DNA from 2 places in the Psychrobacillus sp. FSL K6-2843 genome. Region 2 is predicted to be linked to the other one. Evidence: a T-box and tRNA genes for the amino acid it is inferred to sense, from the RefSeq annotation. Region 2 holds a T-box; the other holds one or more tRNA genes.

Region 1 (7,397 bases), 2.0 Mb from region 2:
TACTCAATACAAGGCCTCCGCATATAACAAGCAATAAAGCTAATATGATGAGTATTGTTTTCTTCACTGTAGTCACCTATCTTCCATTCGTAGCTTTAGTATGGTGATTTACAAATGAATACATGCTTGTTTATTGTTAAAAACTCATGTTTAGTCAGAAAGTATGTAAGAATATTCATCGACATCCATTTATATATATCAAACATAAAAAGAAAACACCTTCACCGGTTGATTTATCTTTATAAGAATCAAAATTGTTCATCTGCTTCAACTATCTTTTTCTCCATCACCGCCATTGCTTTGCTCACCTTCTTTTTCGTTTTTTGTGCTTTCCCCGGGCTATCTTCCTTTTCACCCAAAGCTCTGATAAAAAATGCGGTTGGCAACAAAAGACCGATGGCTGCTTGTATAAGTGCAAAGAATCGCGCCTTTCCGACAGGTACCAAGTCCCCATAACCTACTGATAATATGGTGACTCCACTGAAATAGAGATAATCCAAAAAATTCTCTCCTCCATCTTTCCCCTCTTCAGTGCTAACTCTTACTACATCCCCTTCCATGGACAATAAATAATAAAGAACAGCAAATCCAAAGGTAATGCCAAGCATAGTAAAAAATAGTTTTTGGAATAAAGTTGACTGAAAATAACTTTTCTTATACTTACGACCTGAAAAGAAATAGTATAAGTTTGTTACCATAAATAAAATCGTCAATCCCATTAGTATCGTGGAAAACATGCATCTATCCCTCTCCTATCGTCTCTCTAGTTCATTCAGTTTTAGTTGTATGAATTCCTCGATAATGAATATAATTAATGTCGATATGACTATCTTGTCAATCGAATATAAAATATATACAAATTAATTAATATAGGAAACGGAATAGAGATATATTCTCAATTCATGGATTAAGACATTTGCATGCTAGTGTACATATGTATAATAAAGTATTAATTTAGTAAGTAAGTGATCGTATAGGACATAAAGACATTGAAATGACTCTCAAGGGATTATTCTAATGAAATAAAAGAACTGAGGATAGAAGATGAGAAAGCTTATGACGTCTGTGTAAAACATAAGTAAAAAAATTAAAATCAATGGAAACTATTAAAAAATAATCATGAATGAGAATATAAAAAAAGCTTACAAAAGCTGCGGTAACAGCATTCATAAGCTTTAGTCAAAATATCAAATTGGATGTGATATTTCATAATAGATACCGGTGGTCGGGGTCGAACCGACACATCCGAAGATACGGGATTTTGAGTCCCGCGCGTCTGCCAATTCCGCCACACCGGCATAATGAAGGCAGTAAATACTTTTTAAAAATTGGAGGCGGCAACCGGATTTGAACCGGTGATAAAGGTGTTGCAGACCTGTGCCTTACCACTTGGCTATGCCGCCTTAATTTGGAGCGGAAGACGAGGTTCGAACTCGCGACCCCCACCTTGGCAAGGTGGTGTTCTACCACTGAACTACTTCCGCAAAAAACTGGGGTACCTGGATTCGAACCAGGGCATGACGGAATCAAAATCCGTTGCCTTACCGCTTGGCTATACCCCAATGGGGCGACCGATGGGAATTGAACCCACGAATGCCGGAATCACAATCCGGTGCGTTAACCACTTCGCCACGACCGCCACAGAATAAAAAAAAGAGCTAACTAAAAGGAATATGGGGCGACTGATGGGAATTGAACCCACGAATGCCGGAATCACAATCCGGTGCGTTAACCACTTCGCCACAACCGCCATTATTCAAAGTTAACTTATTATTTGGCAGGGGCAGTAGGAATCGAACCCACATCAAAGGTTTTGGAGACCTCTATTCTACCGTTAAACTATGCCCCTATTAAAAACTGGTGGAGGGGGACGGATTCGAACCGCCGAACCCTAAGGAGCGGATTTACAGTCCGCCGCGTTTAGCCACTTCGCTACCCCTCCACTGGTGAGTGGTGCCGGAAAGAGGACTTGAACCCCCAACCTACTGATTACAAGTCAGTTGCTCTACCAATTGAGCTATTCCGGCATAATGGTGGCTCAGGACGGAATCGAACCGCCGACACAAGGATTTTCAGTCCTTTGCTCTACCGACTGAGCTACTGAGCCACATATGTATTTTAAAGATAAATGGCGGTCCCGACCGGGATCGAACCGGCGATCTCCTGCGTGACAGGCAGGCATGTTAACCGCTACACCACGGGACCATTTGGTTGCGGGGACAGGATTTGAACCTGTGACCTTCGGGTTATGAGCCCGACGAGCTACCGAACTGCTCCACCCCGCGACAATAAGAAAGTGTTGAAATTTAAATCAACTACGCAATTAGTGAATTTTACGTCTTCCACGCTACGCTTGCGTCGACGTTAATCGCTTTCTTCGTGAAACGATTTGCTCCACCCCGCGACAATAATATATGTTGAAAATTTATAATGGTGGAGGATGACGGGCTCGAACCGCCGACCCTCTGCTTGTAAGGCAGATGCTCTCCCAGCTGAGCTAATCCTCCATAATGCTGGTTTTAATTTAAATGGTGACCCCTACGGGATTCGAACCCGTGTTACCGCCGTGAAAGGGCGGTGTCTTAACCGCTTGACCAAGGGGCCATTATATTATGTAAAGAAGAAATCTATCTGGCGGAGAGCAAGGGATTTGAACCCTTGAGACAGTGTTACCCGTCTACACGATTTCCAATCGTGCTCCTTCGGCCACTCGGACAGCTCTCCTAGAAATGGCTCCGAAGGTAGGACTCGAACCTACGACCGATCGGTTAACAGCCGATTGCTCTACCACTGAGCTACTTCGGAATGATATCGCCTAGCGACGTCCTACTCTTGCAGGGGGAGACCCCCAACTACCATCGGCGCTGAAGAGCTTAACTTCCGTGTTCGGTATGGGAACGGGTGTGACCTCTTCGCCATCATCACTAGACTTGAATAATTACTGAAAGACATTTTCTATTATAACAAGTCTGTAGATTATTACAAGTGTTATTTTAATAAAAATTTATTCTTTCAAAACTGAATAAACTGACATCTTAGAAACAAACAATTTGGTTAAGTCCTCGATCGATTAGTATTCGTCAGCTGCACGTGTCGCCACGCTTCCACCCCGAACCTATCTACCTCATCGTCTTTGAGGGATCTTACTTACTTGCGTAATGGGAAATCTCATCTTGAGGGGGGCTTCGTGCTTAGATGCTTTCAGCACTTATCCCGTCCACACATAGCTACCCAGCGATGCCCTTGGCAGAACAACTGGTACACCAGCGGTGTGTCCATCCCGGTCCTCTCGTACTAAGGACAGCTCCTCTCAAATTTCCTACGCCCACGACGGATAGGGACCGAACTGTCTCACGACGTTCTGAACCCAGCTCGCGTACCGCTTTAATGGGCGAACAGCCCAACCCTTGGGACCGACTACAGCCCCAGGATGCGATGAGCCGACATCGAGGTGCCAAACCTCCCCGTCGATGTGGACTCTTGGGGGAGATAAGCCTGTTATCCCCGGGGTAGCTTTTATCCGTTGAGCGATGGCCCTTCCATGCGGAACCACCGGATCACTAAGCCCGTCTTTCGACCCTGCTCGACTTGTAGGTCTCGCAGTCAAGCTCCCTTCTGCCTTTACACTCTTCGAATGATTTCCAACCATTCTGAGGGAACCTTTGGGCGCCTCCGTTACACTTTAGGAGGCGACCGCCCCAGTCAAACTGCCCGCCTGACACTGTCTCCTACCCGGGTTACGGGTATGGGTTAGAATTTCAATACAACCAGGGTAGTATCCCACCGACGCCTCCTCCGAAGCTGGCGCTCCGGGCTCTAAGGCTCCTACCTATCCTGTACAAGTTGCACCAAAATTCAATATCAAGCTACAGTAAAGCTCCACGGGGTCTTTCCGTCCTGTCGCGGGTAACCTGCATCTTCACAGGTACTATAATTTCACCGAGTCTCTCGTTGAGACAGTGCCCAGATCGTTACGCCTTTCGTGCGGGTCGGAACTTACCCGACAAGGAATTTCGCTACCTTAGGACCGTTATAGTTACGGCCGCCGTTTACTGGGGCTTCAATTCGCACCTTCGCTTGCGCTAAGCACTCCTCTTAACCTTCCAGCACCGGGCAGGCGTCAGCCCCTATACTTCACCTTACGGTTTTGCAGAGACCTGTGTTTTTGCTAAACAGTCGCCTGGGCCTATTCACTGCGGCTCTTCTAGGCTATACACCCAAAAGAGCACCCCTTCTCCCGAAGTTACGGGGTCATTTTGCCGAGTTCCTTAACGAGAGTTCTCTCGCTCACCTTAGGATTCTCTCCTCGACTACCTGTGTCGGTTTGCGGTACGGGCACCTCCCACCTCGTTAGAGGCTTTTCTTGGCAGTGTGAAATCAGGAACTTCGGACTAAGTCCTCGCCATCACAGCTCAATGTTACAGAGTGCGGATTTGCCTACACTCACACCTCACTGCTTGGACGTGCATAACCAACAGCACGCTTACCCTATCCTACTGCGTCCCCCCATCACTCAAACGGTGGGGTGGTGGTACAGGAATATCAACCTGTTGTCCATCGTCTACGCCTATCGGCCTCGACTTAGGTCCCGACTAACCCTGAGCGGACGAGCCTTCCTCAGGAAACCTTAGTCATACGGTGGATGGGATTCTCACCCATCTTTCGCTACTCATACCGGCATTCTCACTTCTAAGCGCTCCACCAGTCCTTCCGGTCTGACTTCAACGCCCTTAGAACGCTCTCCTACCACTGATACCAAAGGTATCAATCCACAGCTTCGGTGATTTGTTTAGCCCCGATACATTTTCGGCGCAGCGTCACTCGACCAGTGAGCTATTACGCACTCTTTAAATGATGGCTGCTTCTAAGCCAACATCCTGGTTGTCTAAGCAACGCCACATCCTTTTCCACTTAACAAATACTTTGGGACCTTAGCTGGTGGTCTGGGCTGTTTCCCTCTTGACTACGGATCTTATCACTCGCAGTCTGACTCCCAAACATAAATCATTGGCATTCGGAGTTTGTCTGAATTCGGTAACCCGGGATGGGCCCCTAGTCCAAACAGTGCTCTACCTCCAAGATTCTAACGTTTGAGGCTAGCCCTAAAGCTATTTCGGAGAGAACCAGCTATCTCCAGGTTCGATTGGAATTTCTCCGCTACCCACACCTCATCCCCGCACTTTTCAACGTGCGTGGGTTCGGACCTCCAGTAAGTGTTACCTTACCTTCATCCTGGACATGGGTAGATCACCTGGTTTCGGGTCTACGACCACATACTCATTCGCCCTATTCAGACTCGCTTTCGCTGCGGCTCCGTCTTCTCAACTTAACCTCGCATGTAATCGTAACTCGCCGGTTCATTCTACAAAAGGCACGCCATCACCCGTTAACGGGCTTTGACTATTTGTAGGCACACGGTTTCAGGGTCTATTTCACTCCCCTTCCGGGGTGCTTTTCACCTTTCCCTCACGGTACTGGTTCACTATCGGTCACTAGGTAGTATTTAGCCTTGGGAGATGGTCCTCCCGGATTCCGACGGAATTTCACGTGTTCCGCCGTACTCAGGATACACTCTGGAGGGAATGAATTTTGGACTACGGGGCTTTTACCCTATCCTGCGGACCTTTCCAGGTCGCTTCATCTAACTCATTCTTTTGTAACTCCGTATAGAGTGTCCTACAACCCCAAGAGGCAAGCCTCTTGGTTTGGGCTCTTCCCGTTTCGCTCGCCGCTACTCAGGGAATCGAATTTTCTTTCTCTTCCTCCAGGTACTTAGATGTTTCAGTTCCCTGGGTGTGTCTCAGATGCGCTATGTATTCACGCAAATGTACTGCCCCATTACGGGCAGTGGGTTTCCCCATTCGGAAATCTCCGGATCGAAGCTCACTTACAGCTCCCCGAAGCATATCGGTGTTAGTGCCGTCCTTCGTCGACTCCTAGTGCCAAGGCATCCACCGTGCGCCCTTATTAACTTAACCTAAAAGTTAAAAGTACTACACTTGCAATCACGTAAGTGATCACAATTTGAATATCTTGCGTTTGTTTCTTTTTTTGATGTCGTTTTATCCAGTTTTCAAAGAACAATTATATTTTTAATGGTGGAGCCTAGCGGGATCGAACCGCTGACCTCCTGCGTGCAAGGCAGGCGCTCTCCCAGCTGAGCTAAGGCCCCGAAATTAAAAAGGTATGGTGGGCCTAAATGGACTCGAACCATCGACCTCACGCTTATCAGGCGTGCGCTCTAACCAGCTGAGCTATAGGCCCTCTTTGAATTTCCATATCTATTAAATGTTAATATACATGAACATTCAAAACTGAACTGCAAAACGTTAAGATACAGATAAAGATCTGTATTCCGAATATATCCTTAGAAAGGAGGTGATCCAGCCGCACCTTCCGATACGGCTACCTTGTTACGACTTCACCCCAATCATCTGTCCCACCTTCGGCGGCTGGCTCCCAAAAGGGTTACCCCACCGACTTCGGGTGTTACAAACTCTCGTGGTGTGACGGGCGGTGTGTACAAGGCCCGGGAACGTATTCACCGTGGCATGCTGATCCACGATTACTAGCGATTCCGGCTTCATGTAGGCGAGTTGCAGCCTACAATCCGAACTGAGAACGGTTTTATGGGATTAGCTCACCCTCGCGGGGTTGCGACCCTCTGTACCGTCCATTGTAGCACGTGTGTAGCCCAGGTCATAAGGGGCATGATGATTTGACGTCATCCCCACCTTCCTCCGGTTTATCACCGGCAGTCACCTTAGAGTGCCCAACTGAATGCTGGCAACTAAGATCAAGGGTTGCGCTCGTTGCGGGACTTAACCCAACATCTCACGACACGAGCTGACGACAACCATGCACCACCTGTCACCGCTGTCCCCGAAGGGAAAAGCCTATCTCTAGGCCGGTCAGCGGGATGTCAAGACCTGGTAAGGTTCTTCGCGTTGCTTCGAATTAAACCACATGCTCCACCGCTTGTGCGGGCCCCCGTCAATTCCTTTGAGTTTCAGTCTTGCGACCGTACTCCCCAGGCGGAGTGCTTAATGCGTTAGCTGCAGCACTAAGGGGCGGAAACCCCCTAACACTTAGCACTCATCGTTTACGGCGTGGACTACCAGGGTATCTAATCCTGTTTGCTCCCCACGCTTTCGCGCCTCAGCGTCAGTTACAGACCAGAAAGCCGCCTTCGCCACTGGTGTTCCTCCAAATCTCTACGCATTTCACCGCTACACTTGGAATTCCGCTTTCCTCTTCTGCACTCAAGTCCCCCAGTTTCCAATGACCCTCCACGGTTGAGCCGTGGGCTTTCACATCAGACTTAAAGGACCGCCTGCGCGCGCTTTACGCCCAATAATTCCGGACAACGCTTGCCACCTACGTATTACCGCGGCTGC
Region 2 (7,397 bases):
ATGTTTTAAGAAGGATGTGATACTAATGAGACTACTAATATTCTTAATAAGCTATGGAATAGCAATTATCAGCTGCTCCCACCTAGTGTTATATTTAAACTTTCTATCTTTAGGCTATTCTTGGAGTTCTGTTTTACTATATATGCTTAACTCTAAGGACTTTATCATCTTTTGTATATCAATATTGGGATTAACGATTAGCGTCTTCTACCGAGACCCATTGCGGCTTCCATCTTAGCAAGTGTATCATTTGCCAATTGGTTAGCCTTTTCTGCTCCGCGATCTAGAATGGAATCTAATTCTGATGAATTTAGTAATTCCTCATATCTTTGTTGAATAGGAGCAAAATGATTAATAATTGCTTCAGCAACAGATGCTTTAAAATCTCCGTAGCCTTTTCCTTCGTAGTTTGCAACGAGCGTAGGAATCGGTGTACCTGTTAAAGCTGATTCTATTGTTAATAAATTTGAAACTCCTGGTTTGTTTTCAGGGTCAAAGGCTACGATACCTTCTGAATCGGTGACAGAGCTTTTAATTTTCTTTTCTATTTGCTTTGGTGTATCTAAAATACGAATGGTTGCTTTTTGGTTGGGATCCGACTTGCTCATTTTCTTCATTGGATCTTGAAGTGATTTGATACGAGCGCCGTATTTAGGTAGCTGAATTTCGGGTATAGTTAAAACATTCCCATATCTTTTATTAAATCGTTCAGCCAAATCCCGAGTTAGTTCAATATGCTGCTTCTGGTCATCCCCAACAGGCACAATATTTGTTTGGTAAAGAAGAATGTCAGCCGCCATTAGCGGTGGGTAAGTTAATAGCCCAGCAGTAACTCCGTCTTTGCCATCCGATTTATCTTTAAATTGAGTCATTCTTTCTAATTCCCCAATATGAGAAATACATTGCATCATCCATCCTGCTTTTGCGTGAGCGGGAACTTCTGATTGTACAAACAGAATAGATTTTTCTGGATCAATTCCTACAGCTAGATATAAGGCGGCTAGGGAACGAATATGTTTTTGTAGCTCCTGTGGATCCTGTGCAACTGTAATCGCATGCTGGTCCACGATACAAAAAATACATTCATTCTCATTTTGTAAATCTATAAACTGTCTAAATGCACCAATATAATTCCCTAATGTAATTGTACCGGTTGGTTGTACGCCTGAAAAAAGTGTTTTCATTCAATTTTCCTCCTTAGAATATAAAAAAACATCATGCATCCCTATAAAAGGGACGAATGATGTAATATCCGTGGTACCACCCAGCTTGCTAAAAAAATAGCCACTCTTCTTCATAACGTGAAGGAAACGGTATAAGCTACTTAAGTTTCACTCATACTGCTCAGAAGCCCATTCCATTTAAGGTATGATCTGCTCGCAGCAACCGCAGACTCTCTAAACATACGATATAAATGTACTTTTCTTCCTCAAAGCTCTTATATATAGTTTTGATTATTATATATAGAAGAAACTCAAAAATCAAGGGATAAAATTATCCATAATAGAAAAATAATGCAATACAAGTACAAGCTAAAATAGATAACCCTAACGCGAGAATTGGCTTAGGGGAGAAGGAGAAAACTTCGGAAGGAAGTCGCATATTTTCTATTTCATCTCTTAAGTGCTTTCGCGTAAAAAATTTTCTGGAGCTAGATACATATAAATCAAAAAATCCGCCTGAAACAACATATGTTACTAATCCTAAAAATGTTATACCTCCTCCTATATAGAAGGAAATATTAGCGTATGTTTCCAAATCGATATGTTTATATATTAAAAGTATTAGCAAAAAGATTATAATCTGTGCACTTAAAAAATATATTATCTTCTTTTTCATATTTCACCTCTATCAAAAATATTATAGAAGATTTGTTTAAAATAATCAAAACTAATAAAAAACAAAGAAAATAATTAACAAAATAGTTACTAAATTTTCACAATCGTTAGGACAATGTAATGATTTTGTTACAAGACTGTAAAAATATTTATAAAAAGCTATGTACAACTCTCTTATAAAATGTATAATAATAAATGTAATGAATTTTTCTGAATATTAGGGAGGTTATTTTTTTGAAGAATAGCAAATTAGTATGGCTATTAAGCCTACTGTTAGTTGTAGGGCTATTCCTAGCTGCATGTGGCGGCGAAAAGGAAGCAGAACCAGCTGACAAACCAGACTCAACAGACAAACCAGAAACAGAAGCTCCAGAAGAAGCAAAAATTGATGAAGAGCAAGTACTAAACTTAATCGCGGGTGCTGAAATTCCAACTCTTGACTCTGCTTTAGTAACTGACTCAGTAGGTTTCGATCTACTAGGCAACATAAATGAAGGTCTTTATCGTTTGAACCAAGAAAACGTAGCTATACCTGCTATTGCTGAAGGTGAGCCAACTATTTCTGAAGATGGATTAGTTTATACGTTCAAATTACGTGATGCTAATTGGTCTGATGGTTCTCCAGTAACTGCAAATGACTTTGAATTTGCTTGGAAACGCGCTATGAACCCAGATACTGCATCTGAATACGGTCCATACATGATGGAAGGCGTTATCAAAAATGCAACTCAAATTGTTGCAGGTGAAGTTGAGTATACTGAATTAGGTGTTAAAGCTCTTGATGAGAAAACATTAGAAGTTACTCTTGAAAAACCAGTTCCTTACTTCTTGTCATTAATGTCATTTGGAACATTCTTACCACAAAAAGAAGAATTCGTTACAACTCAAGGTGCAAATTACTCTAAAAACTCTGAAGCACTTTTATACAACGGTCCATTCGCATTACAAGATTGGGATGGAACAGGGTTAAACTGGAAACTAGTTAAAAACGAACAATATTGGGATAAAGACACTGTTAAACTTACTGAAATTAACTACGATGTAGTAAAAGAGACAGCTACTGCTGTTAACCTTTACAGTAATGGTGAAAAAGACCGTGCTGGTCTATCTGGTGAATACGCAATGCAATATGCTAATGATCCAGAACTAGTGACTGAAATGGATGCATCTGTATTCTACTTCAAGTACAATCAACAACGTAATGGAGAGCCAACTCCACTTGCTAACGTAAATATTCGTGAAGCAGTTTCAAAAGCAATCAATAAGCAAGATTTAGTTGATGTAGTTTTAGCTAATGGTTCTGTTCCAGCTCACTACTTAGTACCAAAAGGATTTACTTTTGATGCTGATGCTAATGACTTCCGCGATGTAAATGGAGATATGTCTGTTTTTAACGTAGAAGAAGCGAAAGCAGCTTGGGATAAAGGATTAAAAGAATTAGGCGTTACTGAGCTTACTCTAGAAATTCTTGGTGGAGACACTGATATTTCTAAAAAAATGGATGAGTATTTCAAAAACCAATTAGAAACAAACCTACCAGGTTTAACTGTTACTCTTAAAGAAGTACCATTTGCTGTGCGCTTAGATCTTGACACAAATCAAGACTATGACATTCAAGTTGCAGGTTGGGGACCAGATTACCAAGATCCTTACACTTTCATGAATTTATGGTTAACTGACGGTGGTAACAACCAAATGTCTTATTCAAACCCTAAATATGATGAGCTAGTAAATTCTGCTAACACTGAATTAGCACTAGACGCAGAAGCTCGTTGGCAAGCACTTGCTGATGCTGAAAAACTTCTAATTGATGAAGATTTCGGTATTGGACCGATTTACCAACGTGGTACTATGCAACTTCTAAAACCATATGTTAAAGGTGTTGTATCTCACCAAATTGGTGGAGACTATAGCTACAAATGGGCATATATCGAAGGTAAAAACTAATTAGTATAAAGCTGTAAAAATCTCATAAAATGAGAGTATATGTATTCCTTTAGGAACATATACTCTCTTTTTAAATGAGTCGAAATATACGAAATATTTTTACTATAAAATATAATTTTGACAAATTACTATTTTTTTTGTTTAATATATAGATTAGTAAAATTATTTATAAAATTTAGGAGGTGCAAAGATGGCAAAATATATTCTGCGTCGTGTTTTTTATATGTTTATCACGCTTTTCCTGATTGCTACAGCTACATTTTTCTTGATGAAGACGCTACCAGGATCCCCTATAAGCTCTGCTTCAAAACTATCCCCAGCTCAACTTGAAATAGTGGAAGCGAAATATGGATTGAATGATCCCATTCCCGTCCAGTATGCAAATTACATGCTTAACTTAGTTCAAGGTGATTTAGGTAACTCGTTTCAGTTTAAAAATGCTGAAGTTACTGATTTAATTCTTAGCCGAATCGGACCGTCTTTCCAAATTGGTGCTCAAGGTCTGATTGCAGGTGTTTTAGTAGGAATTATTCTTGGAATGATTGCTGCTTTAAAACAAAATACAATTTGGGATTATAGCAGTACAATCGTTGCTATTATCGGTATTTCTATACCATCTTTTGTATTTGCAACATTATTACAATATTGGTTAGGTGTGAAATGGCAAATACTTCCTGTGGCTTTATGGAAAGATGGATGGGCTTCAAGTATTATGCCGTCGATTGCATTAGCTATGGGACCGTTAGCTACCGCTGCACGTTTTATTCGAACAGAGATGGTCGAAGTATTGAGCTCTGATTATATTACACTAGCAAAATCTAAAGGAGCAAATGGTACTGAAATTGCATTTAAACATGCTTTGCGTAATGCTTTAATACCATTAGTAACAGTACTTGGTCCAATGGCGGCTGGATTGCTAACCGGGTCATTAGTAATTGAACAAATATTTGCAATCCCAGGAATCGGTGAACAATTCGTTAAATCTATTAATACAAATGATTATTCTATTATTATGGGTACTACTATTTTCTTCTCTGTATTCTTAATTGTTGTAATATTCATTATAGATTTGCTTTATGGAATTATTGATCCGCGTATTCGTTTGTCAGGAGGTAAGAACTAATGAGTCAAGACTTAAAAAAGTTACCTGCTGAATCATTTAACAGAGTTCAAGTAGATAGTAGCCAAGCAGAAAAAATTTCTAAGCCAAGTGTTAGCTTTTGGAAAGATGCCTGGTACCGTATAAGAAAAAATAAAGCTGCTATCGTTAGTGTTTTTATACTATTGATTATTCTTGTTATGTCACTTATTGGTCCACATATTGGCCCGCATGATGCAGAGACACAAACAATTACCCATGCTAACTTACCACCAAAAGTTCCTGGAATTGAAAAACTGGGTATTATGGATGGGTACGGCAACTTGGCAGGTAAAGAAGTAGATTTATATGAATTAAAGAAAGTAGACACATATTATTGGTTCGGAACTGACGGTTTGGGCCGTGACATGTTTGCGCGAGTATGGGAAGGAACCCAGGTATCTCTTTTCATTGCCTTTATGGCTGCGTTAATTGACATGGTAATTGGGGTAGCCTATGGAGGAATTTCTGGTTACTACGGTGGTCGTGTAGACGACGTCATGCAGCGTATAGTAGAAATTCTTATCGGTATTCCAAATTTAGTAATCGTTATTCTCATGATTATGTTTATGGATCCTGGTATCACAGCGATTATTATTGCCATTACGATAACCGGATGGATTGGTATGTCTCGTGTAGTTCGAGCACAGGTTTTGAAATATAAGAACCAAGAGTTCGTTTTGGCTGCCCGTACGCTAGGTGCTTCAAATAATAGAATCATAACAAAACATATTCTTCCGAATGTTTTGAGTATTGTTGTTATAAATACGATGTTTACAATACCTAGTGCAATTTTCTTCGAAGCTTTCTTAAGCTTTATCGGGTTGGGATTACAGCCACCTGCTGCATCTTTAGGTACGTTGATTAATGATGGTGTTAAATTACTTAAATTCCAACCACATATTTTAGTATACCCAGCTGTAATCATAAGCTTACTAATGCTGTCCTTTAACTTGCTAGGTGATGGTTTAAGGGATGCACTAGATCCGAAGATGAAAGACTAAAGGAGGAAAGCAAGGATGGAAAAAATATTAGAAGTTAAAGATCTAGAGCTTTCCTTCCATACTTTTGCAGGAGAGGTTAAAGCCATTCGTGGTGTTAATTTCGATCTTTTAAAAGGTGAAACACTTGCAATTGTAGGGGAGTCTGGTTCTGGTAAGTCAGTTACAACTAAGGCGATTATGCGTTTACTACCTGAGTCTAGCTCAGAATTTAAAAATGGACAAATTCTTTTCAATGGAAAAGATTTAACAAAGCTTACTGATAAAGAAATGCAAAAGATTCGTGGGAAAGACATCTCCATGATTTTTCAGGATCCTATGACATCCTTGAATCCAACGATGACAATAGGTAAGCAAATTATGGAGCCAATTTTAAAGCATCGTAAAGTAAGTAAGGCAGAGGCGAGAAAAATAGCAGTAGATTTATTGCGACTAGTTGGTATGCCAAAACCTGAGGCACGTATTAAACAATACCCTCACCAATTTTCTGGCGGACAGCGCCAACGTATTGTTATAGCTATTGCTCTTGCTTGTAATCCACAAATATTAATTGCAGATGAACCAACAACAGCATTAGATGTAACTATTCAAGCGCAAATATTAGAGTTAATGAAAGATTTACAGAAGAAGATTGATACATCAATCATCTTTATTACACATGATTTAGGTGTAGTAGCTAATGTTGCAGATCGAGTAGCGGTAATGTATGGTGGGAAAATTGTAGAAACAGGAACTGTAGATGAGATTTTCTATAATCCTCAGCATCCATATACATGGGGCTTGTTGAGTTCAATGCCTTCTTTAGACACTGCAGAAGAAAAATTATATGCAATTCCAGGAACACCTCCTGATTTGTTAAATCCGCCTAAAGGGGATGCTTTTGCCCTTCGTAGTGACTATGCACTGAAAATAGATTTAGAGGAATCTCCTCCATTCTTTAAAGTTAGTGATACACATTATGCTGCTACTTGGTTATTGCATCCAGATGCACCAAAAGTAGAACCACCTGCATCAATAGTTGAACGTATGAAAAAGTTCCCTGGAAGTCGTTACTACGAAGGGAGTGTAAACTAATGGCTGAAAAATTACTTGAAATAAAAAATTTAAAACAATATTTTAATGAAGGTAAAGAAAATGAAGTTCGTGCCGTAGATGACATTAGCTTTGACATCTATAAAGGTGAAACGTTAGGTTTAGTAGGAGAATCAGGCTGTGGTAAATCCACAACTGGACGAACTATTATTCGACTATATGACGCTACTGAAGGAAAAGTAATTTATGATGGTGTTAATGTACATGACAAAAAATCTAAAAAAGATTTGAAAATCTTTAATCGTAAAATGCAAATGATTTTCCAAGATCCTTACGCATCATTAAATCCACGTATGAAAGTGTTGGATATAATTGCGGAAGGTTTAGATATTCATGGACTAGTTAAAAATCAAACAGAACGCAAGGCACGGGTTATTCAGT

Evidence for each region. The T-box of region 2 lies ahead of trpS (tryptophan--tRNA ligase). A T-box ahead of a tRNA ligase gene usually reads a tRNA of that ligase, here a tRNA-Trp.
Region 1: it encodes a tRNA-Trp, which carries the amino acid that the T-box ahead of trpS (tryptophan--tRNA ligase) is inferred to sense. The anticodon was not compared.

The regions. Positions count from the first base shown of each region.
Region 1 is NZ_CP152021.1:3,206,006-3,213,402, forward strand. Features, by position in the region: gene MKY94_RS16240 (alkaline phosphatase family protein) at 1-67, opposite strand, end outside; gene MKY94_RS16245 (potassium channel family protein) at 249-713, opposite strand; tRNA gene MKY94_RS16250 (tRNA-Leu) at 1,217-1,298, opposite strand; tRNA gene MKY94_RS16255 (tRNA-Cys) at 1,330-1,403, opposite strand; tRNA gene MKY94_RS16260 (tRNA-Gly) at 1,410-1,484, opposite strand; tRNA gene MKY94_RS16265 (tRNA-Gln) at 1,491-1,562, opposite strand; tRNA gene MKY94_RS16270 (tRNA-His) at 1,564-1,639, opposite strand; tRNA gene MKY94_RS16275 (tRNA-His) at 1,675-1,750, opposite strand; tRNA gene MKY94_RS16280 (tRNA-Trp) at 1,776-1,849, opposite strand; tRNA gene MKY94_RS16285 (tRNA-Tyr) at 1,859-1,942, opposite strand; tRNA gene MKY94_RS16290 (tRNA-Thr) at 1,952-2,027, opposite strand; tRNA gene MKY94_RS16295 (tRNA-Phe) at 2,032-2,107, opposite strand; tRNA gene MKY94_RS16300 (tRNA-Asp) at 2,130-2,205, opposite strand; tRNA gene MKY94_RS16305 (tRNA-Met) at 2,209-2,285, opposite strand; tRNA gene MKY94_RS16310 (tRNA-Val) at 2,432-2,507, opposite strand; tRNA gene MKY94_RS16315 (tRNA-Glu) at 2,530-2,604, opposite strand; tRNA gene MKY94_RS16320 (tRNA-Ser) at 2,633-2,724, opposite strand; tRNA gene MKY94_RS16325 (tRNA-Asn) at 2,731-2,805, opposite strand; rRNA gene rrf (5S ribosomal RNA) at 2,814-2,929, opposite strand; rRNA gene MKY94_RS16335 (23S ribosomal RNA) at 3,051-5,978, opposite strand; tRNA gene MKY94_RS16340 (tRNA-Ala) at 6,097-6,172, opposite strand; tRNA gene MKY94_RS16345 (tRNA-Ile) at 6,188-6,264, opposite strand; rRNA gene MKY94_RS16350 (16S ribosomal RNA) at 6,372-7,397, opposite strand, start outside.
Region 2 is NZ_CP152021.1:1,165,073-1,172,469, forward strand. Features, by position in the region: gene trpS (tryptophan--tRNA ligase) at 198-1,184, opposite strand; T-box leader at 1,230-1,442, opposite strand; gene MKY94_RS05680 (DUF3899 domain-containing protein) at 1,495-1,839, opposite strand; gene MKY94_RS05685 (peptide ABC transporter substrate-binding protein) at 2,073-3,785, shown strand; gene opp3b (oligopeptide ABC transporter permease) at 3,976-4,908, shown strand; gene opp3C (oligopeptide ABC transporter permease) at 4,908-5,927, shown strand; gene MKY94_RS05700 (ABC transporter ATP-binding protein) at 5,943-6,998, shown strand; gene MKY94_RS05705 (ATP-binding cassette domain-containing protein) at 6,998-7,397, shown strand, end outside.